Regions from separate parts of the Lysinibacillus sp. NPDC098008 genome, predicted to be linked through region 3. Evidence: riboswitches for the same ligand, from Rfam matches in the RefSeq annotation. Region 3 holds a riboswitch; each other region holds the start of a gene.
What was found. A riboswitch is a leader RNA that binds a small molecule or an ion and turns the genes downstream of it on or off. The one in region 3 is predicted to bind cobalamin.
Positions count from the first base shown of each region.

Region 1: it holds a riboswitch for cobalamin, as region 3 does, so the genes downstream of both, ACIQVU_RS01510 (energy-coupling factor ABC transporter permease) here and cobT (nicotinate-nucleotide--dimethylbenzimidazole phosphoribosyltransferase) in region 3, are expected to answer to the same signal.
Region 2: it holds a riboswitch for cobalamin, as region 3 does, so the genes downstream of both, ACIQVU_RS08355 (ABC transporter substrate-binding protein) here and cobT (nicotinate-nucleotide--dimethylbenzimidazole phosphoribosyltransferase) in region 3, are expected to answer to the same signal.
Region 4: it holds a riboswitch for cobalamin, as region 3 does, so the genes downstream of both, ACIQVU_RS08910 (ribonucleotide reductase N-terminal alpha domain-containing protein) here and cobT (nicotinate-nucleotide--dimethylbenzimidazole phosphoribosyltransferase) in region 3, are expected to answer to the same signal.

Region 1 covers NZ_JBIWBA010000001.1:298,582-306,585, reverse strand. The annotation lists gene cbiQ (cobalt ECF transporter T component CbiQ) at 1-10, opposite strand, end outside; gene ACIQVU_RS01515 (energy-coupling factor ABC transporter substrate-binding protein) at 16-288, opposite strand; gene ACIQVU_RS01510 (energy-coupling factor ABC transporter permease) at 291-1,040, opposite strand; cobalamin riboswitch at 1,268-1,452, opposite strand; cobalamin riboswitch at 1,655-1,835, shown strand; gene ACIQVU_RS01505 ((2Fe-2S) ferredoxin domain-containing protein) at 1,976-2,347, shown strand; gene cobJ (precorrin-3B C(17)-methyltransferase) at 2,352-4,019, shown strand; gene ACIQVU_RS01495 (sirohydrochlorin chelatase) at 4,035-4,934, shown strand; gene cobK (precorrin-6A reductase) at 4,931-5,692, shown strand; gene ACIQVU_RS01485 (precorrin-8X methylmutase) at 5,705-6,364, shown strand; gene ACIQVU_RS01480 (cobalt-precorrin-5B (C(1))-methyltransferase) at 6,364-7,497, shown strand; gene cbiE (precorrin-6y C5,15-methyltransferase (decarboxylating) subunit CbiE) at 7,472-8,004, shown strand, end outside.
Region 2 covers NZ_JBIWBA010000006.1:47,070-55,073, forward strand. The annotation lists gene ACIQVU_RS08340 (class I SAM-dependent rRNA methyltransferase) at 1-584, shown strand, start outside; gene ACIQVU_RS08345 (S9 family peptidase) at 633-2,618, opposite strand; gene ACIQVU_RS08350 (precorrin-3B methylase) at 2,666-3,343, opposite strand; gene ACIQVU_RS08355 (ABC transporter substrate-binding protein) at 3,362-4,345, opposite strand; cobalamin riboswitch at 4,474-4,662, opposite strand; gene ACIQVU_RS08360 (GTP-binding protein) at 4,817-6,754, shown strand; gene ACIQVU_RS08365 (hypothetical protein) at 7,047-7,748, opposite strand.
Region 3 covers NZ_JBIWBA010000002.1:21,597-29,600, forward strand. The annotation lists gene ACIQVU_RS02520 (CotD family spore coat protein) at 210-521, shown strand; gene glnA (type I glutamate--ammonia ligase) at 585-1,919, opposite strand; gene ACIQVU_RS02530 (MerR family transcriptional regulator) at 1,975-2,352, opposite strand; gene ACIQVU_RS02535 (methionine gamma-lyase family protein) at 2,506-3,759, opposite strand; gene ACIQVU_RS02540 (trimeric intracellular cation channel family protein) at 3,972-4,577, shown strand; gene cobT (nicotinate-nucleotide--dimethylbenzimidazole phosphoribosyltransferase) at 4,624-5,688, opposite strand; cobalamin riboswitch at 5,772-5,948, opposite strand; gene ACIQVU_RS02550 (rhodanese-like domain-containing protein) at 6,055-6,357, opposite strand; gene hfq (RNA chaperone Hfq) at 6,456-6,683, opposite strand; gene miaA (tRNA (adenosine(37)-N6)-dimethylallyltransferase MiaA) at 6,763-7,665, opposite strand; gene ACIQVU_RS02565 (alpha/beta fold hydrolase) at 7,652-8,004, opposite strand, start outside.
Region 4 covers NZ_JBIWBA010000007.1:27,301-35,304, reverse strand. The annotation lists gene ACIQVU_RS08920 (ECF transporter S component) at 1-114, shown strand, start outside; gene ACIQVU_RS08915 (hypothetical protein) at 111-794, shown strand; cobalamin riboswitch at 883-1,072, shown strand; partial or broken gene ACIQVU_RS08910 (ribonucleotide reductase N-terminal alpha domain-containing protein) at 1,230-2,531, shown strand; gene ACIQVU_RS08905 (hypothetical protein) at 2,673-3,401, shown strand; partial or broken gene ACIQVU_RS08900 (ribonucleoside-diphosphate reductase subunit alpha) at 3,624-4,535, shown strand; gene ACIQVU_RS08895 (ribonucleotide-diphosphate reductase subunit beta) at 4,549-5,589, shown strand; partial or broken gene ACIQVU_RS08890 (IS3 family transposase) at 5,717-5,853, opposite strand; gene ACIQVU_RS08885 (ABC transporter ATP-binding protein) at 6,126-7,859, shown strand; gene ACIQVU_RS08880 (ABC transporter ATP-binding protein) at 7,856-8,004, shown strand, end outside.

The DNA.
Region 1 (8,004 bases), on a different contig from region 3:
TGAATAGCATAGTCGTTAGCCCTCTTTATGCTTGCCGCGCATATAGCCGATAAAATAGCCAATAAAGCCTGCACCAATCGCTGCTTGTAGAACAAATAATAAGCTTTCAATTTCACCACTAGGTGGCTCCCATAAACTTTCAAACCAAGGCTCATAGTCTTTGTTAATGTCACCAATCGCTGCTTCAGCTTCACCATCAGCACCACCAAACTCTGCGCCCTTTTGAATAAAGAGGGGAATAATCGCTAACAGAACAACAATAGCTACTAGCAGTAAGTTACGTTTCATGTCTAGTGCGCCTCCTTTACTGAGAAAACACGTAAGGCTTTTAATTCGCTAAGATTATATTTTTTCAAGAAATTCATCACAATGACGGTTAAAATCCCTTCACTAATGGCTAATGGAACTTGTGTTAATGCAAAAATACTTGCGAACTTTGTAAAGGATGCGGCGAAGCCACCAACCTCTGAAGGGAAGGCAAGGGCTAGCTGTACCGAAGTGATAACATATGTGCCTAAGTCACCGAGCATCGCAGCGCAGAAAACTGCTAGAGAAAAGGATAATCCTATTTTTTGTGCTCCTTTAAAAGTAAAGTAAGCGATAAAAGGTCCTACAATCGCCATTGAAAAGGCGTTTGCCCCTAATGTTGTCAGACCGCCATGTGCTAACAGCAGAGATTGGAATAATAGCACAATTGTGCCAATAACACTCATGGCAAGCGGGCCAAACAAAATGGTCCCAAGTCCAACACCTGTAGGATGCGAGCAGCTTCCTGTCACTGAAGGGATTTTTAAGGCGGATAATACAAACGCAAAGGCTCCTGAAAGCCCTAACATCATTTTTGTTTCAGGGTTGGCATCAATGGTTTTTCGAATGGAACGCAATCCTAAGACAATAAAAGGGATAGAGATAATCCACCAAAAAATAGCCCATTCAATGGGTAAAAAGCCTTCCATAATATGCATAGCAAAAGCTTGCTTTGGCACTATTAAGTATGCCAATAAAAAATAACTACATTTCCACCAAGAAAACTTCAACATTTTTCCTCCTCACGATGAAATAGATTGCAAGAATAGTGCGTGCGAAGAAATTCTTTGATGCGTATTTAGACTTTTGCATGATCCCATAAGCATCCTGTTGCTCGCTAAACAGGACATTTGACTGAGCCCATACAAAAAGCACTTCTCCGCTACAGGAAAAGTGCATGCTAAAAAAGGCAAATAATCTATTTATCTGCTAAGTCGCACACCTATCCTCGTAGGCTGAAACGGTCACGTATTTTTCGGCAGGTCTCCTGGCTCTAGTTCACTGCTTTATAGACCTTCCCATCCGTTGGACAGTGGCGTTTTCTATAAAACTCCCTATTACAGTGGCGGGACCGCGTCGGATTTACACCGACTTCCCTTTTAAGTAAAATAACAAGTATTTTACACCGAAAAAAATATAAAATTGTGAGATTTCACGACAAAGTATAACATGAATTTCCATAAATATGCTATACTTTTTATAAAAAATTTTGAATGAAGGCGCAATGTTGAAAATTCTGATAAGCGAAACTGATAAATTTATCACAAATTATTAAAGAAATATTGAAATTTTAAAATAATAAGCTATGATAAAGACAGTTTTCTATTCAATGGATAACGTTAATAATTTCATATAAACATCAATAAGTGCTCGAATATTCGAGATAATAGGGAAATTGGTGAGAATCCAATACAGCCCCCGCTACTGTAATAGCTGATGAAATCACAAAGCCACTCGTGCAAACTGGGAAGGCGTGAAAGTAAAATGAAGCTTAAGTCAGGAGACCTGCTTAGTTGATTGTGCATGCAAACTTTTCGGAGGGAGAAGTTGAAGCAAGAGCGGGTACCAGTATTTTATTCGTTTTTATCAAGCTTCTATAAAACCTTTACTCTCCATGAAGAGTAAAGGTTTTTTCTTTTCCAAAAAAGCAAATGAAGGGAGCAATTAGATGACAACATGGAATTTAGAGGGGATGCAAACACATCTCTTTATTTGCAACGGTAGTAGCTGTATGAAAAAGGATGGGGAGGATATTACACAAGCCATTCGAGATGAAATACAGCGACAAGCACTTGATAAAGAAATACATACGACAAGAACACGCTGTAATGGACGATGTAAGGATGCTTGTGTTGTTATTGCCTATCCACAAGGCAATTGGTATCGTGTGCCATCAACAGAGCATGCGAGAGCACTTGTACAAGATTTGCATCATGAAGCTTTATACAAGGAGCATGTCTTTTCATTGCGTGAGGGGACATTACAGCGCACAGCACAGACAACGGCCATTAAAGGGATTGAAAAGGTGAAAGAGAGGTAACAGGATGGCACAAAAAGGGAAAATTTTCGTAGTGGGCTTTGGACCTGGAGATTTTAAGCATATTACGACACGTGCTGTAGAGGCATTGCAACAAAGTGATATGATTATCGGCTATAAAACCTATGTAGAGCTTATTCAAGATTTAGTCAATGCCAAGTCAATTATTAGTACAGGTATGACAGAGGAGGTTTCACGTGCACAGGAGGCTGTGCGTCAAGCAGAGGCTGGTAGTATTGTTTCGGTGATTTCCAGTGGAGATGCCGGCGTTTACGGGATGGCTGGTTTGGTGTATGAAGTGTTAATTGAGCTGGGCTGGACAGAGGCAACAGGCATTGAAGTCGAAATTGTTCCAGGGATTTCAGCGATTAATTCATGTGCTAGTTTACTAGGAGCACCCATTATGCATGATGCTTGCACAATCAGCTTAAGCGACCATTTAACACCTTGGAATTTAATTGCAAAGCGTGTAGAGGCGGCAGCGATGGCAGACTTTGTCATTGCACTCTACAATCCAAAAAGTGGACGTCGTACAAGACAAATTGTGGAGGCACAGCGCATTCTGTTAGAATACCGTTCACCTGATACACCTGTTGGGCTTGTGAAAAGTGCCTATCGTGAGCGTCAAGAAATTACGATGACAACATTAGCAGAAATGCTAGAGCATGATATTGGTATGCTAACAACTGTCATTATCGGGAATTCTTCGACATTTTTCTATGATAATAAAATGATTACACCGCGTGGCTATCAGCGCAAATATACACTTGGTGCAGAGAAGCAGCCATTGCGTCCACATCAACGTTTGCGTGAAGAAAATGAACCTTGGGCAATGAACCAAGAAACAGGAGCTGCACGAAATGATTTTGCTGCTGACCCTAATGCAGGACGCTTTATTAAACCCAGTGTAGCCGCTGCGCCAAAACCGAAAAAAACAGCATTGGAAATGGCTACAGCGGCACTTGCAATGGTGAAAGGAACAAGTGCAATACAGGCAACGCCAAAGCTTGTCCAGCAAAACATTGAATCCATTTTTGAATTAGCTGTAAGCCCGGGTGTGGCTAATAAATTTTTTACACCACAGCAAATGACAACATTGGCAGAGGTCGTTGGTGAAAATGGCACGATGGAATATACACCAGAGCATCAAATCCATTTAAAAATTCCAACAACTGAGCCTGATCGCATTACCGAAAAGCTACAGGCAGTAGGCTTTTTACTAGCGCCTATTGGTGATGTTGTGACATTGAAGGCTTGTGATTTTTGCTATGGTGAAAAGGCAGATTCAATTCCATATGCAGAAGAAATTCAGGAAAAGCTAGGTGGCATGTCCTTGCCGAAAACATTAAATATTGGCTTTAATGGCTGTGGTATGGCTTGCTATCGTGCTGTGTTTGACGATATTGGCATTGTATACCGCAAAAGTAAGTTTGATGTTTTTATTGGGGCAAAGCCAGTGGGTCGTACAGCACATGCGGCACAGCCTGTTGTAGAAGGCTTGGAGCCAGAACAACTGATACCGCTTATTACAGAGATTATTGAAGAATATAAAGCAAATGCTCATCCAAATGAGCGCTTGTTTAAATATTTTAAACGTGTGAAAAAGATACTACATTTTACGTATCAGGATATGTCTTCCAAAATAAAAGTAGAGCCAGCTCCATGCGGCGACTAGTGAGGAGTAATAGAGATGAAAGCAATTTTATTTGTCGGCCATGGTAGCCGTTTAGCAGCAGGAAATGATGAGGTACGTACATTTATCGAGCAAATGACACCGCGTATTGATCCACAATTTTTAGTGGAAACGTGCTTTCTTGAATTTGCCTCACCGAATATTGAAGAAGGAATTACAAACTGTGTGAAAAAAGGGGCAACAGAGGTTCATGTCATTCCGATTATTTTACTCCATGCAGGTCATTCTAAGCTCCATATCCCAGCAGAAATTGAGCATGCACGCGAACATTATCCAAACGTTACGTTCACATATGGTCAAACAATTGGTATTCATGAAGAAATATTTGCGATTTTACAAGATCGCCTAGCAGACATTGGTTTTAGTACGGAAGAGGAGCAGCAGGATACAGCCATTTTATTAATTGCACGAGGCGGTAGTGATCCAGAGGCAAATGGTGATTTTTATAAAATCACACGACTACTATGGGAAAAGCTTCCTGTCAAATATGTGGAAAGCGCTTTTATGGGAGTAACAGACCCGCGTGTTGAGGAAGGCATGGAGCGTTGTGTCAAACTAGGTGCTAAAAAGATTACGATGCTGCCATACTTCTTATTCACAGGCATTTTAATGGAGCGTATGAAGGGAATGTGTGAAAGCTTTAATGCGCAATATCCTGAGTGTGAGATTCAAATTGCCGATTATTTTGGCTACCATGAACGTCTGCAAAATGTGTTATTAGAGCGTATTGAGCAGGCGGTTAATGGGACATCAACAGGCATGCAAGATTTAGAGAATTACCGTGCCTATGCGGCAGTACATGGACATGCACATCATCACCATCATCATGACCACGAGCATGGACACGATCACCATCACGACCATGACCATCATCATGCAGAGGAGCCTGTCAAATGATTTTCATGTTAGCAGGGACGAGTGATGCAAGAAACCTAGCCCTTGAATTGCAGCAGGCAGGGTATCCTGTCACAGCTACGGTCGTTACCGAATCAGCAGCCACTAGCCTTGCTGATGCTGGCTTGCCGCATTTAATCGGTCGGCTCACGGCTGACGAAATGGCAGCGATTATTACAGAGCAGAACTATCAATTAGTAGTAGATGCCTCACATCCCTTTGCGGAGGAGGCATCTAAAAATGCGATGGCAGCGGCAGAGCAGGCACAGATTCCATATATTCGCTATGAGCGAGCTCATGAGCATTATGCTCATCCATTAATTACTGTTGTAAAGGATTATGAGGAGGCAGCTCAGCTAGCTGCAGAAAAACGCGGTGTCATTATGCTAACAACAGGAAGTAAGACACTCGCAACCTTTACAAAGGTGCTTCACGGCTTAGACAATACAAGAGTGATTGCGCGTATGCTGCCACGACTGGACAATATGGAAAAATGTGAGGCGCTCGGCGTGGCACAGCGAGATATTGTGGCCATTCAAGGTCCATTTTCAAAGGAGTTAAATGAAGCGCTATTTCGTCAATATGGCGTAACATTAATGATTACGAAGGAAAGCGGCAAGGTTGGCTCAGTGGATGAGAAGCTAGAGGCGGCGCTTGCTTGTAATATTGAAACGATTTTAATTGCCAGACCAAATATTCAATACGGCCAGCAATATTCAACATTTGAAGATGTTTTACAGGCTGTACAACAAACACTTTAGGAGGCATTTTTCATGGATTTTAAAACAGATTTCAAACCATTAACAGTAGACCCAGATAAAATTTACGATTATAGCTTTTCTATTATTGCGGAGGAAATGGGTGAGCATGATTTTTCAGAGGATGAATGGAAGGTTGTGCGACGTATTATCCATGCATCAGCAGATTTTGAGCTAGGTCGTAGTGTTATTATTACACCGGGCGCTATTGAAGCAGGCATCAAGTCTATTCTTGCGGGACGTCATGTGATTGCAGATGTGCAAATGATTGAAAGTGGCTCTGGTAAGAAGCGCTTCCAAAAGCATGGCGGAGATTTACATTGCTATATTGCAGATGAGGATGTTGCGATTGAAGCAAAAAAACAAAATACAACGCGTGCCATTATTTCGATGCAAAAGGCAGCAAAGCTCCATGAAGGCGGTATTTATGCAATTGGTAATGCCCCAACAGCATTGCTGGAATTGATTCGTTTAGTAAAAGAGGGTCTAGCAAAGCCTGATTTAATTATTGGTATGCCTGTTGGCTTTGTATCAGCGGCTGAATCAAAGGAAGAGCTGCTGAAACTTGAAGGCATTCCATATATTACGAATGTTGGCCGTAAAGGCGGCAGTACAGTGACGGTAGCCGCATTAAATGCCATCTCACTTTTAGCGGACGAACAGGCGAAAAAATAATGGAGCGCAAGCCAAAAAAGGACCCCAAGGACATGCGTCACGGTTACACAACGGGAGCCTGTGCAACTGCGGTAACAAAGGCCGCATTGCTCGCTTTAATTACCAATGAAGAGCAGGAAACAAGCACCATTCATTTACCAATTGGGCGAGATGCAACCTTTACCATTGAAAAATGTATATTTGAGCAACATGGAGTTAGCTGTGAAACGATTAAAGATGCAGGTGATGATCCTGATGCCACACATCAGGCACTCATTGTAAGTACAGTGAGCTGGGCAGATACACCAGGCATTCATTTAGACGGGGGGATTGGTGTCGGGCGAGTGACAAAGCCCGGCTTGCCAGTGCCTGTTGGACAGGCTGCTATTAATCCTGTACCACGTAAAATGATTTTTAGCACTGTACAAGGTGTGTTGGATGAATTTCACATTACAAGAGGCGTGAATGTGGTAATTTCTGTACCAAAGGGTGAGGAAATTGCGAAAAAAACATTAAATGGACGGCTTGGTATACTTGGAGGCATCTCGATTTTAGGCACTAGGGGAACTGTTGTGCCTTTTTCAAGTTCTGCCTATATGGCAAGTATTGTGCAGGCAATTAGTGTGGCAAAAGAGGCTGGCTGTGACCATTTAGTTGTTACCACTGGTGGCCGTAGTGAAAAATTTGCGATGCAGCAATATCCACACTTACCAGAGGAAGCCTTTATTGAAATGGGCGATTTTGTTGGCTTTACCTTAAAGCATTGTAAACGCCTTGGCATGAAACAAGTATCACTTGTTGGCATGATGGGCAAGTTTTCGAAGGTTGCGCAAGGGGTAATGATGGTGCATTCCAAAAGTGCACCGATTGATTTTTCTTTTTTAGCACAGCTAGCAGCAGATAGTGGGGCAGATGAAGCAACGATTGCCGAAGTACGAGATGCCAACACAGCGTCACAAGTCGGAGAAATTATGATGGCAAAGGGCTATAATGCATTCTTTCATCATTTATGTGAGGCTTGCTGCTACTCCTCACTCCATCATATAAAGGGCGGTCTAACGCTTTCCACATCGATCTATTCGATGCAGGGACAATTACTAGGAAGGGCTGATAATATTGCATCGATCGATGAAGTTAATTGGGATCGGGGATAACGGATTAGCAAGCTTACTACCACAATATCTTCAATGGATTGAGGATAGCGAGGTGCTTGTTGGTGGTGAACGTGTTCTCGATTTTTTCCCAGCTTATACAGGTGAAAAGATTGTTATTAAAGGCGGTCTTTCAACACTTGTTGAACGCTTAGCAAATGAAACAAAAAAAACAGTTATTTTAGCATCAGGAGATCCGTTATTTTATGGGCTTGGTGGCTATTTAGCGAAAAAGCTTGAGATAGAGGTGTATCCGTATATAAGCTCTGTCCAGCTTGCCTTTGCAAAGATGGGTGAAAGCTGGCAGGATGCTTATGTAGCAAGCATTCATGGACGCTCTATGAAGGGCTTGGCACAGCGCATCGATGGCAAAAAGAAAGTTGCACTGTTAACAGATGCCGATAATAGCCCAAATGCCCTTGCTCGCTATTTAAAGCATTTTGGTATGTTGGAATACCGCGCGTTTGTGGCGGAAAATTTACAGGGTGAAAACGAAAAAAGTGGCTGGTA
Region 2 (8,004 bases), on a different contig from region 3:
TTCTTGATCAGCGTGATGTACGATTGGCGATTCGTGAGCGCTATGCGAAGCAGACAAATATGCTCAATACCTTCTCCTATACAGGCGCATTTTCAGTAGCGGCGGCACTAGGAGGCGCGCTTCAAACAACGAGTGTCGATGTAGCGAAGCGCAGTTTAGCGAAAACGATTGAGCAATTTAGTGTCAATAATATCGATTATGAGGCGCAGGATATAAAGGTAATGGATGTTTTTCATTATTTTAAATATGCACAGCGCCACGAGCTACAATTTGACCTTGTCGTGCTAGACCCACCAAGCTTTGCTCGTACAAAGCAAATGACGTTTTCCACTGCAAAGGACTATCCTAAATTACTCAAGGATGCCATTGCCATTACAGCGAAAAATGGCATTATTGTTGCCTCAACGAATAATGCCAGCTTTGGTATGAAAAAGTTTAAAGGCTTTATTGACCAAGCCTTTCAAGCGACCAATACGCGCTATAAAATCATGGAAGAGCATAGTTTGCCAAAGGATTTCCGCGTCCCGCGTGAATACCCTGAATTTAATTACTTAAAGGTTGTTTTTATTCAAAAGCTTAGCTAACTAGAAAAGGACGTGCTTCAAAAGCCATTTGAAACACGTCCTTTTTGTTTATAAATAATCCACAAACCAATCACGGATATACGTGAGGCGCTGGATTCTTAGTGATGGTTTACCACTTCTCGATAGCTCATGATTAGCTGCTGGGAAGCGAATAAATTTGGTTTCTTTTTTGCGCTGCTTTAAGGCAATAAATAATTGCTCTGCCTGCTCAATTGGACAGCGATAGTCGTTTTCCCCATGTAAAATCAATAACGGTGTTTCTATCGCATTTACATACTTCAATGGTGAATGATGCCATAGCTTATCAATATCCTCTAGCCCCGCAAAAATTTGCCAGTCTGTAAAATAATAGCCGATATCACTCACACCATAAAAGCTAATCCAGTTTGCAATTGAGCGTTGGGTAACAGCAGCTTTAAAGCGCTTCGTATGTCCAACAATCCAGTTCGTCATAAAGCCACCATAGCTACCACCTGTCACGCCAAGACGAGCTGGATCAATAAAATCAAAGTGTGCCAGTGCATAATCCACCGCTGCCATTAAGTCCTGATAATCATTGCCGCCATAATCACCACGCACAGCATCAACAAATGCTTGCCCATAGCCATGACTACCACGCGGGTTTGTATATAGCACAGCAAAGCCCTGTGCAGCTAAAATCTGAAATTCATTGAAATAACTGTTGCCATACATCGCATGTGGGCCGCCATGAATTTCTAGAATAAGTGGATATTTATTGCCCTCTTGATAGCCAATCGGCTTCATCAGCCAGCCATGAACGCTCCAGCCCTCTGCCCCTTCAAATTCAATTGCTTCAGGCACAGCTAAGGCTCTTGCTTGTAAAAACTCCTGATTTACCGCCGTAAGCTGCTCCTTTTCGCCCGTTTGTAAATTAATATAAAATAAATCGCCGGGATTTGTTGGCGTGCTAATGGCGACAACGGCTTTATCGCGCTTAGCATCCAGTGAAAAGCCATAAACATATTGGTCATCCAAAATAGCTGGATATAATTCGCCTGCAAGATTACCAAAATAAATCGCTGTGCTGCCTTGGTCTGTCACTTGGAAATAAAAGCTGTGATTATCTTCCAGCCATTGCACACGAGGGGCTACAACGCCCTGTAGAAAATCGCCAATCATTAAGTCACCAATCGGCGCATCAAAGTCACTTGTTATACATGTCAGTTGCTGCTGTGCTACATCATATAGCCATAGCTTTGCTTGTGTAGCATTTTGAAATTCGCGTTTGCTACCAAGAAACGTAAGATAGCGACTGTTCGGTGACCATGAAGTTTGATAAAATGTGCCTATTTCTGCTGTTAGCTGCTGAGTCTGCTTTGTCGCTACATCCAATAAGAAAATATCATTGTTAAATGAAAAATCTTGATCCTCTGATAAATCAGCGATATATGTCAAGTATTGCCCATTTGGCGACCATGTATCAAGGTGGAAATGATGGTTTCCTGCTGTTAGCTGCTCCAGCTCACCTGTTTCAAGATGAGCAACAGCAATATGCGTAAATTGCTCCATATCTAACAAGCCTGCCGCATCTGATTTATATTTCATAGCACTCACTTCCAGCGGCTTTAGCTCCTGCTGCTGTTTATCTGTTTCAGGCTGATCGTGAATGCTATCCTCTTGACCAAGCTTAACCGAGAACGCAATTTTTTTGCTGCATGGCGACCAGACAGGTGAGGTAGCTCCATGCTTACAATGGGTTATTTGCCTTGCCTCCCCGCCTGTCTTTGCCAATACAAAAATTTGTGGCTTGCCTGTTCTTGTAGATACAAATGCAATATGACTGCCATCTGGTGACCATGCTGGAGCGCTTGTTTTCGCCTCGCCAAATGTCCATTGCTGTGGCTGTTTAGCTTGTAAATTAAGATAATATAAATGAGATATATAGTCGTTGCTCTTTTCATCCATCACTGTTTCTATATAGATAACCTCTGTACCATCAGGCGATAGCTGTGGAGCAGATACCGATTTTAAGTGATATAGGTCTTGTGGTTGAATGCCTTGTTTTGCTGTCATCTTTTTGCCCCTTTATCATAAGTATTCACTTATAATATTTCGACAGGCTAATTATTATTCCTGCTTAGGCTCTGCCAAAAATCGTCCGACTTTGTTCGGCGGTAAAATTTATAAAAGGGCTCATTTGGGCGTGCATGCTTCTGATAAAGCTGAATAATCTGCTGTAAAAACGCTTCAATCCTTGTCACTGCTACCCTTTTGGCAAATAATGTGCCTGCCTGTGCCTTTGCGCCCATTGGCACTGCGCCTAAATAGACATCAAAGCTTTCCTGCTGGTAAACAAGTCCAATATCATCATAGACCGCATTATAGCAGGCAGATGCACAGCCGTTGATATTGACACGCACTCTTGCAGGCACTGTCATGCCCTCCAATGTATGATAGAGCTGCTCTGTAATTGGCGCTGCCTCCATTTTGTCGCCATCGCAAAAATCACAGGCCTTCATCGCTACAATTGCTCCCGCAGGCATACTATACAGCCCTGCCTGCTGTAACGTATGAATCGCTTCCTCTACATCGCTTGTTGGAATGGCTAATAATAGGCTATAGGATGTCGAATACTTAATCGCACCCTGCTCCCCAACAACCTCTGCAATCGTTTGAAATTGTGCAGGTGTATAATGCTTATTAATAATACCTGGGCTAATAACTAAACGTGTAAAGTCACCTTGACGGTTCAATGTTTCAAAGGTTTGGTCAGGTATATTTTTCTGAAATGCATTCATTTGTCTGGCGGCTCCTTCTTAAAAATTATCAGGGTAGAAGCCCTTTGCTAAAATTTCAATCGCCTCTGCTGCACGTACCCCCTCAGATGCTGCTGATAGTGGTAGGATAACGAAACGATTATTTTGAACAGCCTCCATTTCCTTTAATGCTGGATCATTTTTTAAGAAGTCTATTTTTTGTTGGGCTGTTGTTTCACCATAATCAATAACAACAACCACCTCCGGATTTCGGTCTACTGCATCCTCCTTCGATACAGTTGTCCAGCCTGATTCCACATCGCCAAAAACATTTTGACCGCCAGCAATGGTTACAAGCTCATTCATAAAGTTTTGACCAGCCGTGAACACATCCTTTTCACCACTATCAAATACTAAAACACGTAAATTTTCGCCCTCCTGCGGTAATTTCGCACGAACAGCATCTACATCCTTCGTCATTTGCTCAATCAATGCCTCTCCGCGCTCCTCCACACGGAAAATCTTCGCCACATTGCGAATATCTGTGAAAATATCCTCCAATGTTGGCTTTGTCATATTCGAAGATGTATGTAAATACGTATGAATGCCTAGCTCCTCCAGCTCCTCAGGTGTGCCAACTCCCTTTTCACCAAAGGCACTTTTCCAGCCGCCATATAAAAAGTCTGCCTCTACATCAATGACCTGCTCCTTTGTTGGATATTGGTCTGATAGAACAGGCACTTTCTCGTATGCCTCCTGCAATGGCTCATAAATTTTATCATCTAAGTAAGCCGTACCTACCATAGCATCCTCTAAGCCTAGCGCTAGCATAATTTCTGTCACATGCTGATTTAAGCTAATCGCTTTTGTTGGTGCTTCCTTATAGGTTTGCGTTGTATCATTATTGTCAATCGTTACTTCCGTTGCCGCTGCTTCTGCTGGCTCTGTTTGTTCTTCCTGCTCTGCTGACTCCGTATTACATGCTGCTAACATCGCTACAAGGGCAATGACTAACACAAGCCAACTACTTTTCCATTTTGTCATGTTCCTGTTCTCCTTTGCTATAAAAATGGCAAGAAGGCATAAAAAAACCCCTCTTGTCACCAAGAGAGTAGCATAGTGAAAAAATGGTTCGTCAACCTTTATCACTATCCCCATCCTCGTGGTTCGTAGTTCATCCATCCATATTGGCAGGTATCCTGGCTTAGGTTCATCATCTATACGCCTTCCCATAGCTCAATGCTACAGTGGCATATTGTATAGACTCCCCATTTACAGTTGCGGGACAGCATCGGAATTGCACCGATTTCCCTTTTAAGCAAATAACAAATGCTATTTGCACCAATATGTTTTATGATTATTCATACTATTGATAGACTAGCAGAAGAATATTTTTATGGCAATGCATAAATAAATAATCATACTTATCTTAGCACTATTTCGACATAAGGGCAGAATATTATATGATAGTATTTGATTACAAAACGAAAAAAGCAATGGAAACGAGGATTTATCATGTATAAAACAATTGGCGTGCTTGCACATGTAGATGCAGGGAAAACTACCTTTTCTGAGCAAGTGCTTTTTCATACAAATAGTATTCAAGCACGAGGGCGTGTCGATCATCAGGACACCTTTTTAGATAATCACGAGCTGGAGCGACAGCGCGGTATTACCATATTTGCTGAGCAAGGTCGCTTCACGCTAGGCGAGGATACATATACGCTCATTGATACACCAGGGCATGTCGATTTTTCCCCTGAAATGGAGCGTGCCATTCGTGTGATGGACTATGCCATTATTATTGTCAGCGCTGTGGAGGGCGTACAGGGACATACCGAAACCGTCTGGCAGCTTCTGCGCAAGTACCATGTGCCAACCTTCTTTTTTATCAATAAAATTGACCGTGAAGGCGCAGATGTAGCGGCAGTAATGGCACAGCTTCGTAAGGATTGCTCTGAGCATGTCCTCTTGGTGGATGAACCGCTGCAAGCCAATTATGTATCAAGCAGCATAATGGAGTGGCTTGCTGAGCGTGATGAGCAATTGCTGGATGCCTTTTTACAGGACACGCTGGATTGTGAGCAATGCCTTGTACAGCTACAGGCGATGATTCAAGACGAGTGTGCCTTTCCGTGCTTTATAGGCTCTGCCTTAAAGGATAGAGGCATTCAGGAATTATTGGCACAGCTTCCGCTATTAACGGCTACTCACTTTAAGCAGGATGCACCGTTTCAAGGAGAGGTTTTTAAAATTCGTCATGACGGGCATCAGCGTTTAACCTTTCTAAAAGCTTTACAGGGATCACTACATATTCGTGATGAATTGACAGTTGGAGAGGTTACCGAAAAAATTACGGAGATTCGTCTTTATAACGGCAGTCGCTTTGATACGGTTCAGCAGGTCGAGGCTGGCGAAATTTTCGCTGTCAAAGGGCTGAGTGCCGCTACAATTGGTGAGCAAATCGGCAGTACGGCATATACACAGCCTTATGAGCTTATGCCTACTTTACAGGCGAAGGTTCAGTATAAGGGCGATCAGCATATAAAGGAGGTACTAAAGATTTTTCGTCTGCTGGAAGCTGAGGAGCCATCTTTACGTGTTGTGTGGCAGGAAAAATTTCAAGAAATTCATGTCCATATTATGGGCATTATTCAGTTGGAGGTGCTTGTTGATGTATTGATAAGGCGCTTCTCGCTGGAGGTGTCCTTTGGCGCTCCGCAAATTTTATATATGGAAACCATTGCAAATACAGTAACAGGCTATGGGCATTTTGAGCCATTAAAGCATTATGCAGAGGTGCATGTATTGATGGAGCCCAATGCGCGTGGCACAGGCAATACCTTTAGCAATGCCTGCCATGCGGATGCTTTATCGGTAGGCAACCAGCGCCTTGTAGAAAAGCATTTATTTGAGCGTGACCATCACGGCTTATTAACGGGCTTTCCTGTTACAGATATTCATTTCACGCTGTTAACAGGTCGCGGGCACAATGAACATACATCTGGTGGCGATTTTCGCGAGGCAACCTTCCGGGCATTGCGTCAAGGGCTAGAGCAAGCACACAATATTTTGCTGGAGCCTTACTATCGCTTTAAAATGAAGGCTTCCAAGGATTTCATCGGTCGTATGATGACAGATATCCAACAAATGGCTGGTACATTTCATGACCCTATTTTAACAGAAACAGATGCTATTTTAACAGGACGTGCACCCGTTGCCACCTTGATGGGCTATAGCACTACTTTTGCTGCCTATACAAATGGCAAAGGAGCCTTGTCGCTTCAGTTTGATGGCTATGATGTTTGCCATAATGCAGAGGAAGTTATCGCTCAAATAGGCTACGATAAAAACGCTGACCCTGACTATACATCCTCAAGCATTTTTTGTGCCAAGGGCAAGGGCTATTCCGTGCCATGGGACCAAGCCCAAGCAGCCATGCATTGCCAGTAGTACAGGCGACTGTTCTGGATTCGCAAGTATTTTAGCTGTTGGCGCAGGTATTTGCTCTGATTTCGCGGGTATTCATCTGGTCGCGAGTATTTTAACTCCTTGCGCAGGTATTCGCTCCTGCTCTGCGGGTATTTGCTCTGATTTCGCGGATATTCATCTGGTCGCGAGTATTTTAACTCCTTACACGGGTATTCGCTCCTGCTCCGCGGGTATTTTATAGTCTTGCTCGGGTATTTCGCCTCTGCGCTCCCTAATAGGAAAACAAGCCCTCCGCTTTTTGGAGGGCTTGGGCTTATAGTGCTGGCTTTGCTGGCAAATAAGCAGGCTTGACGACAATATAGTCATGCGTATTAGCAAAATCAATTAAGAGCTTGCCCGGATGACTTTTAATCATTTGTAGGTCTGCAATTAATTGCAACAGCTTGTTATGGCCGTTGCCACGAGGATGCCAATTAAAATGAACATCATTCAACGCTTGAACGGCTTGTAAAAATCCTCTATACTCCTGCTGCACAAATGCAACTAATTGATCGGTATAAGGAATTGTCGCTAAATCATGAATATAGGTTTCATAAAAGCGCATGACAATCGTGCATAATAAATCATTAACACGCGCGGCACTTAGCACTGGCTTTGGCTCCTGCGAAAGGCGCGCAAGATTCGGCTTGGCGCGCGTTGAATCAATGCGTGTCAGTAAATGGTACGGCTCTCCATTCACCTTATAAACAATTGGATTTGTTGGCATATACATCATAAAGCCGTTTGTCTTTGTTTTTAGCTGGTCTGCTAGCGCTGCCTTTGCAAAAAGATGTCCATCCACATCGCCATTCTGCAGCCATATAATTTCTTTATTATATAAAATTTGCTCAAAAAATCGGTCATTGCGAATAAGCTTTGTTGCTAATAATTGATCAATCAGCGACTCTACAGCCATTCGTGTTTTCACCTTTTTAGTTGTTTCTGTCCGTGGCTGCTTACAAATTTCTATATCCATATAATACTTTATCCCCTTTGCGTACATATTTGCAAAACAAAAAGGATTCCCTACATATCGAGGAAATCCTTTGCTTTATCGTCCTTGTTCACACAACGCCAAAAAATCCCGTTTAAAAATGAATAATCTCTCATTTTCTTTGGGCGTTTGACGTACTGTGACGAACAGAGCATTCTGTTTTGTCAACATGCCACCTCCTATTCTTCTTTAGAGAATGGAGCTAGGGAGGCAACAGATAGAATAATTTCTGATATTT
Region 3 (8,004 bases):
ATTCGATTGCTCTATACAATAAGCTTATGACTCTACAAAGAGCGTTTTAAAAAAACGTTCATTTCATTCAAAGGTGTAGATAAGTTTTCTATTATTTTAGTTACTTATTAGATTTACCTATGTATTAGTAGGCAAATAAATAGTCCCCACTCAAACAGATTTCATATGTTAGTAATGAACTACAACTTATCAAAACAGGAGGTAATAACATGTTTCAACGAAGACGCCATTCGGCAAAAGGTCCACACTGCTGTCCACCACAAATGATGCCAACGCAATTTGATCCACCACAAGTTTTACCAACAGAACAATATGTACGTACAAATTATATTCATACAGTTGTGCCACATGTACAACCTGCACATATTACAACAGTAAACAAACATATGATTGACCATCAATACTATTTCCCATATACAGAATCAGTTGTCAATGAATGCTGTGAAAACCATACGCTTTGCGGCACACCACATAACCACTGCCATATGCCACCATGCCATCATAGATCTAAAGGCTATTAACTAAAACCGAGCCAATAGAAAAAGGGCGACTCAAAGTTATATTTGAGTCACCCTTTTGAATGATTAATACATTTTTAAATACTGATCGCGCTCCCACTGATGGACAGTTGTGCGGTACATATCGAATTCGATTTCTTTTGCTTCTTTAAAGTTTGCGTAAATATGCTCACCTAAAGCTGCTTGTGCTACTTTATCTTTTGCAAGTAATGCTAAAGCATCGTCAAGTGCTGGTGGTAAGTTTTCAATACCATTCGCTTTACGCTCTTCCTCTGACATTACATAGATATTGCGGTTAATCGCTGCTGGTGGTGTTAATTGTTGACGGATACCTTCTAGACCCGCTTCTAAAATAACAGCCATCGCTAAATATGGATTTGCAGATGGGTCCACAGAACGTACCTCAACACGAGTAGAAAGACCACGTGCTGATGGGATACGAATTAATGGTGAACGGTTTTGTGCAGACCATGCTACATAACATGGTGCTTCATAACCAGGTACTAGACGTTTATAAGAGTTAACTGTTGGATTTGTGACAGCTGTAAAGCCTTGAACATGTGCAAGAACGCCTGCCATAAACTGCATAGCTGTTTCAGAAAGTCCTAATTCAGTAGATGCATCGTAGAATGCATTTTCCTTACCTCTAAATAATGACACATTAAAGTGCATACCAGAACCAGCTTCGCCAAATAAAGGCTTCGGCATAAATGTAGCATGCAAGCCGTGCTTACGTGCAATTGTTTTTACAACAAGCTTAAATGTTTGGATATTGTCACAAGCTGTTATAGCATCTGCATATTTAAAGTCGATTTCATGCTGCCCAGGTGCTACCTCATGGTGAGATGCTTCGATTTCAAAACCCATTTCTTCCAACTCTAATACAATATCACGACGGCAGTTTTCACCAAGGTCAGTTGGCGCTAAATCGAAGTAACCGCCATGGTCATTTACTTCTAATGTTGGTTCGCCTTTTGCATCTAATTTGAATAAGAAGAATTCTGGCTCAGGCCCTAAATTGAAGCTTGAGAAGCCCATTTCTTCCATTTTTTTCAGAATTCGTTTCAGGTTATTACGTGGGTCACCAGCAAACGGTTCGCCTTTAGCTGTATATACATCACAAATAAAACGTGCAACTTTTCCTTTTTCAGAAGTCCAAGGGAATACTACGAAAGAATCAAGATCAGGATATAAATACATATCTGATTCTTCAATGCGAACGAAGCCTTCAATAGATGAGCCATCAAACATCATTTTATTATCTAATGCTTTGTCTAGTTGACTTACAGGAATCTCAACGTTTTTGATTGTGCCAAGAATATCTGTAAATTGTAAACGAATAAAGCTTACATGTTTTTCTTCGATAAGACGTTTAATGTCCTCTTTTGTGTATTTACCCACAGTTTTCCACACTCCTATAATTTGTCTAGCTTATATGTTTACTCACTCCTATTAATTAATAGAAACGAGATAAATCCCCGCGTCGGATGGATGCTTTTTGCATGCGCTGTGCTTGACGCATTTCCTCACGCATAATCTTGCGTAATTCTGAATCACTTAAATCTTGTTCATCAATCGTTGCAGCAGGATTGTTCTTTTTCGCAAAAATCTTTTTAATTTTTGCCATATTCATACCCTGCTCTAAATAATCTTTAATTTCAAGCAATGTGTCGACATCGTTTAATGAAAACATGCGACGGTTGCCCTCTGTTCGGTGCGGCTCAATTAAATGGTGTTCTTCATAATAACGAATTTGTCGTGCCGAAAGTTCTGTTAATTGCATCACAATACTCATCGATAATAACGGCATCGTTCGTCTAATTTCACGACTCATTTAAGTCCTCCTCCAATACCCGCTAATCATATAACGAAATTTTTGCACTGTCAACCAATCATGTAAGGTTACCTAACATGATTGGTTATATTTTTTAAAAACCGATGAAAAATTGTAAAAAACTATTCAATTTTATAGTTTATAACGTTTTATTTAGCTATTTTGAATCGCCTGCACCGCACTGCAAATGGCAAATTTTACATGCTCATACGTTAATCCTCCTTGGATAAACGCTGTAAATGGTGGGCGTATTGGGCCATCTGCTGTTAGCTCAATGCTGGAGCCTTGTATAAATGTGCCTGCTGCCATAATGACATCATCCTCATAGCCCGGCATATAGGCTGGTTCAGGTGCATAGTGGGCATTAATCGGTGAATTTGCTTGGATTTCACGACAAAAGGCAATCATTTGCTCAGCTGTTTGGAATGAGACCGATTGAATTAAATCTGTACGACTTGCATTGTAGCTTGGCGAGGTGCTCATTCCAATTTCCTCTAGCATCGCTGCGGTAAAAATAGCACCCTTTAATGATTGTGATACCACATGTGGCGCTAAGAAAAACCCTTGATAAAAATCAGCCAATGTATTTAAGGTAGCGCCCGCTTCTGCCCCAATCCCTGGAGATGTCATACGATAAGCACATTTTTCCACTAAATCTGCACGCCCTGCAATATAGCCACCGATTTTTGCTAAGCCACCACCTGGATTTTTAATAAGTGAGCCTGCCATTAAATCAGCCCCAACCTCTGTTGGCTCCTGTGCCTCTACAAACTCACCATAACAATTATCAACAAAAATAACAGCGTGTGGTGCTAATTTACGCACTGTCGCACACATATCCGCAATATCAGCAACTGTAAAAGATGGACGTGTCGCATAGCCCTTAGAGCGTTGAATAGCAATCATTTTCGTGCGCTCGGTAATGGCTGCTGCTACTCCGTCCCAATCAATGGCTTGATTATCCAATAAATCAACATGTCGATAGCCAATATTGTAATCCTTTAATGAGCCGGTATCTCGGTCACCACCATCGACAATGGCTTGCAATGTATCATATGGCTGACCTGAAATATACAGCAGTTCATCGCCAGGTCGTAGTACACCGAATAGACTAAGTGTAATCGCATGTGTTCCTGAAATAATTTGTGGTCGTACAATGGCTGCCTCTGCGCCAAATACCTCCGCATAAACACGCTCTAAATTATCGCGCCCCTCATCATCGTAGCCATAGCCATTTGATGGATGTAGATGATAGTCGCTCACCTGATGCTTACGAAAAGCCCCTAATACTTTTTGCTGATTATAAAATGCCATTTCCTCCACTTTTGCATGATAGGGTTGAACTTTTCCCTCTATTTTTGCCGCTAATGCTAGCGTTTGTGCTGATAAATTTGTCGTAAACGTCATTCTTTTCTTCTCCATTTCACAGTTGTCCCGTATATTTACGCTGACGGATGTTTTACTTTATTCCAATATTATCTTAACAATTTGTTTGTCTACCTGCAAAACTTGCCTATTGTTTCTTTGCGCAATTTACGCTAAGCTAATGTGCGGACTATTTAGCAGCTAAATTTTGCTAGAAAATTCATATATTTTGTTACTAAGAAGGGATGAAGGAGATGGCTTGGGAAGTTTTTAGTATTATTGGAACAATTGCCTTTGCTATTTCAGGAGCAATTATTGCAATGGAAGAGGAGTACGATTTATTCGGTGTTTATATATTGGGAATTGTGACAGCCTTTGGGGGCGGAGCTATCCGAAATTTATTGATTGGTCTGCCTGTTACAACATTATGGGGGCAAGATATGATGTTCCAAATTGCACTTGCAGCCATTACAATCTTTTTTATTTTTCCGCATCACCTTATCCAGCACTGGCATCGCTGGGGTAATTTCACAGATGCCATTGGTTTATCCGCATTTGCAATTCAGGGTGCGCTCTATGCGGTCAAACTCGATATGCCCATCAGTGCCGTTATTGTCGCTGCTGTTTTAACAGGCTCAGGTGGAGGCATTGTGCGCGATTTATTAGCACGACGAAAGCCTTTAGTGCTTCGTGATGAAGTCTATGGCGTATGGGCTGCACTTGCAGGTCTAATTATTGGGCTTGAAATGTTTGCAGGAGATATTTTTCTCTATATTTTATTTGCTATCATTACAGCATTACGTATTCTTTCTTATATGTTGAAATGGCGTTTACCCTTACGTAAATTAAACAGAGCATAATTTTCCTATTAGCTATCCGTCACTAATAAAAAACCAAACAATGCTATCACACATTGTTTGGTTTTTCTAATTTCATCGTTTCCTCTAATGTCGCCATATTTTTCATCATTGAGCAAGCCGCATCCAAAATCGGGAAGGCTAAGGCTGCGCCAGAGCCTTCTCCTAAGCGCATATTCATATGTAGCATCGGCTCAATGCCAAGCAATTCAGCAGCCATTTTAGCACCCGGCTCCTCTGAGGCATGAGAAGGAATCATATAATCCTTTACTTTCGGCTCAAGCTTATAGGCAATAAGTGCAGCAATAGTCGAAATAAAACCATCAATTACAACAGGCTTACGATGTGCAGCAGCAGCAAGTATAACACCAGCCATCGCTCCTATCTCTAGCCCTCCAACTTTAGCCAGTACATCAATTATATCTTTAGGATTTGGTTGATTAATCGCAATGGCTTTTTTAATAACAGCTACTTTATGTACAATGCCCCCTTGACCAACACCTGCACCAAACCCTGTAACATCAATAGGATCACAGCCCGTCAAAACAGCTAATATAGCAGCGCTTGGTGTTGTATTACCAATCCCCATTTCCCCTGTTCCAAGTACAGTAGCTCCCTGTGCTATTTCCTCCATTGCCACATGAATCCCGACTTCAATAGATTGAATCGCTTCCTCTCTGGACATAGCAGAACCTCTTGCCATATTAGCAGTGCCATATTTAATTTTCTGCATTATAACACCAGCATCAGGCGGAATATCCCCTTTAACACCAACATCTACTGTGACAACCTTTGTATTCGTTATACGGGCAATCGCACAAACACCTGTACCACCCTTCGGAAAATTTAATGTTTGAAGGAGCGTAACATCTTGTGGATTGGATGTAACACCCTCCTCACAAACACCATGATCTGCCGCACAAACAATCATGACCTTTTGTTCAAGGCTTGGCACTAACTGTTCTGTTATTCCAGCAAGCTGTACAGCAATGGACTCCAGTTTCCCTAAACTTCCCGGAGGCTTACATAGTGTATCGATTCGCATTTTTGCTTGCTCCATCATCTCCTTCTGAACACCCTGAATGTTATGAATTGTACTTTGTAATAATTGCATCATTATTTCTCCCTTCATTTAAACAAAAAAGTCTGTAGTTTATTGTCATGACAAATAAACTACAGACTTTTCCATCATCTATATCTTCCCAAAGCAAGCAGGCAGGTCTTCTGGCTCAAGTTCAACATTTCATAACACCTTCCCAGCTATTCACCAGTGGTATTCGCTATGAAACTCCCTTATACAGTGGCGGGTCCGCTAAAGCTTTTCACTTTATTCCCTATTCTCCCGTAATGGGCACCTAATGCTTTTATATAATTGAAACTTCTATTTCTACCTTCTATCCATCAGTTCGGTCACTCTATCCGTCACTTTTTGGATTCTATCCGCCATTTTGGCTGTTCTATCCGTTTTCTTTGAAAGAGGTTATTTAAACTCCAACTCACCATCATATGCAAGCATGCCGCCTTCAAGGTTTGTTACATCGAATCCATGTGCCTCTAAGTAAGCGCAGGCATTGGCAGAGCGTCCTCCTGCCTTACAAACAATAATATATGGCTTTGTGACATCTAATTCTTCTAGGCGCTCAGGGATTGTAGCAAGAGCAATATGCTGTGCGCCAGGGATCATGCCGTGTGCAACCTCATCGTCTTCACGTACATCAATAATATATAAATCTTCATTTGCATCCAATAGTTCTAATAATTGTGTTGTTTCCATTGATTTCATTATTATAGCCTCCAAAATAGCAATTTCCTCTATCATTATAGCTTGAAGTCTAAAAAACAGCTAGTGCGAAGAACGCATTAGCTGTTTTATAACCTTTATCATTCAGTTTCTAACAACTCTACGTGCTTGGCTGGAACGAATGTAGAAATAGCGTGCTTGTAGATAAGATGTTGCTTATGTTCAACATCCATTAATAAAACGGTAAAATTATCATAGGATTTCACTGTTCCCTTTAGCTGAAATCCATTTAACAAAAAGACAGTGACAAAAATACTGTTTTTACGTAATTGATTTAAAAACGCATCTTGCAAATTAATTGATTTCATCCAATAGCCTCCCTACCAACTTTCTACCTCTTCATTCCTATAGTAGCATGTTCTACCAATTTATCAATGAGTAATTTATCTATAATTGCTCATCGGCTGTTAAAAAATAAACGTCCATTTTATTACGAAAATAAGTTAGCTGCCTTTTCGCATAGCGGCGTGAATTTTGTTTTAAGCTATCAATCGCTTCCTCTAATGAGCATTTGCCATCTAAGTAATCATATAATTCCTTGTAGCCAATTGCTTGAATGGACTGCACACCTCGAATATTCTGCTGCCATAGACCTTTTACTTCGTCTAAAAGCCCTTGCTCCATCATGATATCGACACGACGGTTAATACGGTCATATAGCACTTCACGGGACATATTTTGCCCTAGCCCAATAATAACATGCTTATACAGCGGTACTTGTCCACGATTTTGGGCTTCAGCCGCTTTTGATACACCACTTAACTCCAGCATTTCCAATGCGCGAATCACACGGCGTGTATTATTAGGATGAATGGTTGCGGCTGTTTTAGGGTCTAGCTTTTGTAGCTTATGATGCATTGCCTCTGGGCCGAGTGCTGCTAGCTCATCATAGTAAGCTTTACGTGTCGCTTCATCTACTCGTTCTTCAGTAAATTGGAAATCATAAAGTACGGCTTGGATGTATAAGCCTGAGCCACCAACTATGATGGGAAGCTTCTGTCTGGCTTGAATTTCTGCAATTTTGTCCCGTACTAGCCTTTGGTAATCTGCCACAGAAAAAGCTTCCGTTGGCTCTAAAAAGCTAAGTAAATGATGGGGAATTCCCTCCATCTCCTGCTCTGTAATTTTAGCTGTACCAATATCTAGCCCCTTATAAATTTGCATGGAATCACCGTTAATAATTTCTCCATTATATTTTTTGGCTAATTCAATGCTTAACGCTGTTTTACCAGAGGCAGTGGGACCAACGATGGCTACCACTTCAGCCTGCTCTATACTACTTTGTATCATATTTTTCTAACCACCGTAATAAAACTTGAAAAACTGCTTGTTGATTATCTTCATTTAAAATTTCATGACGTTTATCCTCAAATAAATAAACCGTTACATCCTGTACACCTGCTGCTGCGAATTGCTCAGCAACTGTGTAAACACCTAAGCCCTGTTCACCAACAGGGTCCTTGCTGCCGCTTATCAAAAGAATCGGCAAATCCTTCCTCACTTTAGCGATTTCCTTTTTGCGATTCAATGTTGTAAAGCCTGTTGTTAAATCAACGAAAAATTGATTTGTTGGAATAAAGCCACAATACGGATCATCAATATATTTTTGAACCTCTTGCTGGACAGAAG
Region 4 (8,004 bases), on a different contig from region 3:
TGGGGAGCGCTTGCCAGCATTTGTGCGGCAACAGCGATTAATTTAGTGATAGCTGCTATCGTTATGCCTGTATTAACAAAGGTTTTAGTGCGCAAGGAAGGTAGCCTATTATGAGAAATGCCATACAGGTAGGAAGCCTTATTGCGACAATGGATAATGCGGCAGCCATCGGGCAAAAGCCACAGGATATTGTAGCAGCATCAGATACATTGACAGCCTATATGACAGCGCGTGTTACCTTTTTAGAGCAGCTTGCCGCACAGGCTTTGCCTACGCATATTTTGCTGGCGAATTTTTCGGGAGATGCCGCATGGTCACGTTATCTAGCAGGGATACAGCAAGTTTTTGAGGAAGCAGGGCTTGCCTGCCCTACCATTGCTGGGAGCACAGAATCCAATATGCCAACTAGTCAATCAGGCTTAGCTATTACAATGCTTGGGGAGCCACAGCAGCGTGCAGCCTTTCAGCGTGAACGGCTGAGCTGGTATACATATGGCTTACCGCTTGTGGGGGCAGAGGTACTAGCACAGCCTGAGGATGTTGCACAGCTTCAGCCGATTTTTCAAGCATGGCAGTCAGAAATTGTGCAGCAAGTATGGCCTGTTGGGTCAAAGGGGCTACAGGGGGAATATAGCCGTCTTTTTGGACAGATGGTTGTGGACAGTCCGTTGGATGCAACTAAATCAGCAGGCCCATGCACCGTTCTTTTACTTGGTATAGACCCAGCAAAAGAGCAGCAGGCACAAAAATTTTTCCCTAGAAATTTTGCAAAACTGCATTGCCATCGGGCTTGAGTTGAGCCAAAGCATAACAAGGGGCAAAACACCTATTGCAACCCTAAACACAATATGTTAGATTTGTTTAGGAATCAAAACACTATATATAGTATGTTGGACAAACGGTACCAAGATGGTTTAAAAGGGAATTCGGAGCAAGTATGCTTGTAAGCCGAAGCTGTCCCCGCAACTGTACGTGCTGACAAATAATCAAGGAGCCACTGTTTTTTTAATGGGAAGGCGATTATTTGGAGGAAGCATAAGCCAGGAGACCTGCCGCATTGTTCAAGACAGCAACACATTCTTCGGGGATTGAGAAGTGGAGGCGAGAGATTTGCACACGGCTTTTGTGTGCTTGTCCTTCATTTCCATTTCCGATTGTACAGCGATTATGCAGCCGATTAATGTTGCGTAATCGCTTTTTTATGTTGCTGGAGGAAAGGGAGAGAATAGATGACAACGCAAATTGAACAGCAAATAGCTAAGCTACAACAACGTTACACGGAGGATGAACTGGAAAGCTTTGTGAGATTATCGGATCGCTGGCTACGCAAAAATGATAATGCTACATTTGACGCATGGGCGGATGCAATGATTTTACAGGCGCTTAGCTTGATAGATGAGGAGGAGCCCTACTGGACATTTGTGGCTGCACATCTTTACTTAGAAAAATTATACAATCAATTTGCAGCACAGCGTGGTGTTGCACCAACGGATGTGTATCAAGCATTCCCAGCACAGCTTGCACGATATACAGAGGCTGGCTTGTATCATAACAGCTTAACAGCTAAATATAGTGCACAGGAGCTACAGCAATTAACAAGCTATTTAGACGCTAGTCGTGACGAGCTATTTACATATATCGGCTTAAAAACATTAATGGATCGCTATGTTGTGCGTGATTATACGAAAACGCCTGTGGAGCTTCCTCAGGAGCGCTGGATGGTCATTGCCATGACATTAATGCAGGATGAAACAGAGGACCGTTTAACAAAGGTGCAAGAGGCTTATTGGGCGATGAGTAATTTATATATGACAGTCGCAACACCAACATTATCGAATGCTGGGAAAACACATGGTCAGCTTTCTAGCTGCTTTATTGACACAGTCGATGATAGCCTGCAAAGCATTTATGATACTAATACCGATGTGGCGACATTATCAAAATATGGCGGTGGTATCGGTGTTTATATGGGAAAAATTCGTAGCCGTGGCTCAGCCATTAAAGGCTTTAAGGGCGCATCCAGTGGTGTGCTACCGTGGATTAAGCAGCTCAATAATACAGCCGTTTCAGTTGACCAGCTTGGACAACGCCAAGGAGCTATCGCTGTTTATTTAGATGTTTGGCATAAGGATGTTTTTACATTTTTAGATTTACGCCTAAACAATGGGGATGAGCGTTTACGTGCCCATGATATTTTTACAGGGCTATGCATACCAGATATTTTTATGGAAGCAGTGGAGGCACGTGAGGATTGGCATTTATTTGACCCGCATGAAGTACGTGAGGTGATGGGCTTCTCCTTAGAGGATTCCTACGATGAAGCAAAGGGAAATGGCTCCTTCCGCACGAACTATGCTGCATGTGTGGCAAATCCATTATTAAGCCGTGAAGTCGTACCAGCCATTGATATTATGAAGCGAATTATGCGCTCACAGCTCGAAACAGGTGTGCCGTTTATGTTCTACCGTGATGAAGTGAACCGCATGAATCCGAATCAGCATGAAGGCATGATTTACAGTTCGAATTTGTGTTAATTGTAGCACCTTCAATCAGAAATGGTTGTCGAAAACTCCGTTAAACGGGGAAAGTCACTCAGTGATAACCCACCGTGCTAAATCTTTTGATTAAATATTTGGAGTTTTATATAATAGAACAAATATTCTGTTTTAGGAGTGATTGATATTTCTAAAGAATATGGGTTCATATATGTAACAACAAATAAATTAAATGGTAAAAAATATATTGGGAAATGTATTTATGATCGAGTAAATAACTGGGAAAATTACTTAGGATCAGGAGTATATTTGAAAAGAGCCATAAAAAAATACGGTAAAGAAAATTTTGAGAGAGAAATTATTTGTAATGCTTATTCTGAAGAAGAATTAAATCAATTAGAAGAGTTTTACTTGAATTACTTTGATGTTGTTAATTCTACTGAATATTATAATATTAAACTTACTTCAATTGGTGGAGATATCTTTACTTTTAACCCAAATAAGGAAGCTATAAGAAAGCAAAGAACTGAGCAAATGACTGGCAAAGGCAATCATCAATTTGGCAAGCCTAAAACAAAAAAAATGATTGAATCAGTGAAAAAGGCCAACTCAAAGTGTGTCATAATTGATAGTGTTGAATATGAATCAGTCACACTGGCTTCACACCAATTAGGAATAGGTATTAGTACAATTAATTACAGATTAAATTCGGATAATTTTCCATCATATACACGAGTAATGCCAAAAAGGGAAGTTAAAATTAATGGCTATCCGTGTAAAGTTGGTAATCAGGTATTTGATTCAATAACAGAAGCAGCTAAGTTTTATGGTATTTCAACACATGCCATGAGATATAGAATGAATTCTCAAAATTTCCCTGACCATATTTTACTTAATCAAAAGTAAATGCCTAACGACTATCGAAAGTATAGCTCATTGAAAAACATGGGTGAAGAAGCGAGTAGAGTACCCCTCAAGCGAGGCCCTATTAAGGGATAATTCATAAAGGGAAAAGCGGAGCATCCTACAGGTAGAGCTGAGGATGATGATATAGTCTCCTCTGCATAGTGATATGCAGCAGTTCATAAAAGAACGGATTAGGCTTAGCGAACCTAATTGAAGAAAAGGACTGAAATTTTTCAAAATATGTCACCAACTGAATTTGAATCGATTACACTTGAGGACGATGTGATTGTCACGCGTCGTAAGCCTGGCGATTTTGTTGTTTGTAACTTGTCTTCTATTAATCTAGGAAGAGCTGTACCTGCTAACGTCTTAGAGCGTTTAATTCCGATTCAGGTACGTATGCTTGATAATGTTATTGCGTTAAATACGATTCCTGTAAAGCAGGCAGAGCGCACCAATTTACGCTACCGCGGCATTGGACTTGGCACATTTGGCTGGCATCATTTATTAGCGCTGAAGGAAATTCAATGGGAGTCCGAGGAAGCAGTCGAATACGCGGATAAGCTGTATGAGGACATTGCCTATTTAACAATTCGTGCCTCCAATGCGTTAGCAAGTGAAAAAGGAGCGTATCCATTATTCGAGGGCTCTGATTGGCAAACAGGAGCCTACTTTGACAAGCGTGACTATAATAGCGACAAATGGAATGCTTTACGCAAGGCAGTGGCGAAAGAAGGAATGCGCAATGGCTATGTGATGGCGATTGCTCCGAATTCCTCGACATCCATTTTAGCAGGCAGTACAGCAACAATTGACCCGATTTTCCAAAAGAGCTACTCAGAGGAGAAGAAGGACTATAAAATCCCTGTGACTGTGCCTGATTTATCGCCAGTAACAACTTGGTACTATAAATCTGCTTATTTCATCGATCAAAATTGGACAATTAAGCAAAATGCAGCCCGTGCCCGCCATATCGACCAAGGCATTTCATTGAATTTATATGTTCAAAATACTATTAAGGCGAAGGATTTACTGGCACTGCATATGAACGCTTGGGCAAGTGGTGTGAAAACAACCTATTATGTACGCTCCACATCTGTCGAATTATTAGAATGTGAGTCTTGTGCAAGCTAGGAGGAATAAAACGATGACAACAATTACGAAACGACAAATTATGGATAAGGAAGCACCTAACCGCTCTACAGGTATTGTGAACGGGCGCTCCTCTAATATTTTAAATTGGGATGACGTGCGCTTTAGCTGGGCGTATCCTAAGTATAAAAAAATGCTTGGCAACTTCTGGACACCCTTTGAAATTAATATGAGCAATGATGTTAAGCAGTTTCCAGAGCTAACAAAGGATGAACAAGAATCATTTTTAAAAATTATTGGCTTATTGGCACTATTGGATAGTGTGCAAACGGATTTTGCTGGCAAGGTGGCAGACTATTTAACCGATTCGAGCTTAAATGCGTTAATGATTATTCTAGCACAGCAGGAGGTTATTCATAATCACTCCTATTCCTATGTGCTGTCAAGTATTGTTAATAAAGCTGAGCAGGATCGTACCTTTGATTTTTGGCGTACGGAGCCCGTGCTAGAGCGTCGCAATGATTTTGTCATTAAAGGCTACCATGCTTTTTCCGAGGAGCCAACGGTTGAAAATATGCTAGAAGCCATTATTTATGATGTCATTTTAGAGGGCTTATTTTTCTATTCGGGCTTTGCCTTCTTCTATCATTTAGCGCGCAATCAAAAAATGGTCGCTACGTCTACGATGATCAATTATATTAATCGCGATGAGCAGCTCCATGTCGATTTATTTGTGAAAATTTATCAGGAGCTATTAGCGGAATATCCAGAGTACGATACACCTGAGCGTAAAGAGAAGGTGCAGGATATCTTCCGCGAAGCCGTTCAACTGGAAATCGATTGGGCAAATGAAGTGATCGGCGATAAAATTGAAGGGCTTGATGTTGAGGATGTCCATGATTATGTCCACTTCTATGCCAATGTGCGCTGTAATCAGCTTGGCGTTGACCGCCCATTTGACGGCTATCGCAAAAATCCATTGAAATGGATTAAGGCATATGAGGATGTGGACCAAGGCAAAACAGACTTCTTTGAGCAGCGTTCCCGCCAATATGTCAAAGTGAATGTAGAAGATAATGGTTTTGATGATTTATAATATTTGCTTGCTTTGTTCGCGGGTATTGCCTTTGCCTCCGCGGGTATTTACTCCAGCTTCGCGGATAGCCCTGATAAAACACTCCACTATGTGAAGTGACCCTTAAAAGTTAGACATGGTTATTTCATTAGGCAGCGGTTTGGGCATGGGTTCGATACTGTATCGGACTCATGCCTTTTATTTTGCCTTAATTCATTTTGTATTGTAATACGTAATGTAGGTTTCTAATTCGATTTTAAAATGCTCTATACTTTCAAACTCTTTATGGTTAAATCAATATTTTTTAAGACCTGTGTTTTACCATAAGATTTTGATAGATTTTTTGTTTCAATAATAATTGTCATATAGTTGACCTCCTTTACCACCATACTAGACAGGAACAGCCTCGCCAACCATAGATGTAACATGATTTAATGTGACATTTTTGTCATCCTTGTGCAACCAACTATTACGTGACTCGAAAAACATTGCCAATTGCGAATGATTTTCAGTTATAATGGAAAGCGAATGGGATTTGAACAGAACGGAGCGACAGTATGCAAGCAATTAAACAATTAGGGCAGTATTTAGCGCCCTACAAATTTTTAACCATTATTGCACCACTGCTAATGGTGCTAGAGGTGACAATGGATTTGCTACAGCCAACCATTATGCAGCATATGATTGATACAGGCATTGCCAATGAAGATCATCCATATGTGCTGAAAATGTTTGGCTGGATGCTGATAAGCGCGGTGCTTGGGCTAGTAGGCGGTATCGGCTGCTCGTATTACAGCTCAAAGGCAGCGATTCATTTTGCCTCAGATATTCGGCAGGCACTTTATGAAAAAATGATGAGCTATTCAGCAAGAGAGCGTGATGCCTTGACAACAGGCAAGCTGATTACGATTTTAACAAGTGATGTAGAAAGCATTCAGCGCGCATTTATGATGACATTACGTATTTTTGTGCGTGGGCCATTGCTATTTATCGGAGCAGTTATTATTGTTTTTATCACAGCACGGGAGCTTTTTTCCATTCTGCTGATTATCGTACCCATTTTAATTATTGCCATGTACTTTTTTACAAAGTATTCAGGCATGCTTTATCGCCGTGTGCAGGAGGCAATTGATGCGGTCAATACAAAGCTACAGGAAAATCTTGCTGGAATTCGCGTGGTGAAGGCCTTTCGACGTGAACAGCAGCAAATTTCGCAATTTAGTAGCTTGAATCATGTGCTGACAAAGCGTTTTATGACCGCCGAGCAAATTGTTGGGGTGCTTGTGCCTTTTACCATGTTTGTGGTTAATCTTGGCATTGTGGCAGCGCTCTGGCTTGGCGCGATCAAGGTGGAGGCAGGCACTTTACAGGTTGGGGTTATTCTTGCCTTTATTAACTATTTAACAATGATTTTAAATGGCTTAATGTCCTCCAGCATGGTGCTGATGCAAATTGCGCGCGCACTGCCCTCAGGAGAACGTATTGTCGATGTATTACATAAGGATGTTGCGGTGAAGGAAGCCGCCAATGCGCTTGCTGAGCCGCTAGCAGGAGCAATTGATTTTGACCATGTAAGCTATCGCTACTACGATACCGCAGAGGATGTCTTGAAAAATATTTCATTTTCGGTGCAGCCTGGGCAAACGGTGGGCATTATTGGGAAAACAGGCAGCGGTAAATCGACGCTCGTTAAGCTATTGCCACGTCTATTTGACCCAACAGGCGGGGAAATCCGTGTAGATGGCAAGCCACTTAAATCCTATGCATTGGCTACATTACGAGCATATATTGGCTTTACACCACAAAGAGCATTGCTATTTTCAGGGACAATTGACAGCAATGTTCGTCTTGGCAAGGACGAGGCAAGCGCAGAGGAGCTACAGCAGGCTTTAGATGCGGCTTGTGCCAGTGAATTTGTGGAGCGGCTTGAGCAGGGCTTGGCATATCCATTAGCACAGGGGGCTACCAATCTTTCCGGTGGGCAAAAGCAGCGGCTTGCGTTAAGTCGAGCGCTTATTCGCAAGCCTGCCATTTTAGTGCTGGATGATACAACCTCGGCACTTGATAGTGGCTCTGAGAAGCATGTACAGCAGGCGATTGCTGCAAATTATGCGGATACAACAACATTTATCGTAGCATCGAAAATTACCTCGATTCAGCAGGCGGATATGATTCTTGTCTTAGCGGATGGTGAAATTGTTGGGCAGGGCACACATCAGGAGCTTCTACAAACAAATCCGCACTATCAAGCAATTTATGCATCACAGCAAAAGGCTGGTGAACAAGCATGAGTCAACAGCAGCAACCAAAGCAAATAAATTTTGGACGTGGGCCTCGTGTGGCAGGACCCGCTGAAAAAGCGAAAAATCAGCAAGCCACACTCATTAGAATAGGGCACTATGTGAAGCAGCAAAAAATCGGGCTGTTTTTTGCCAT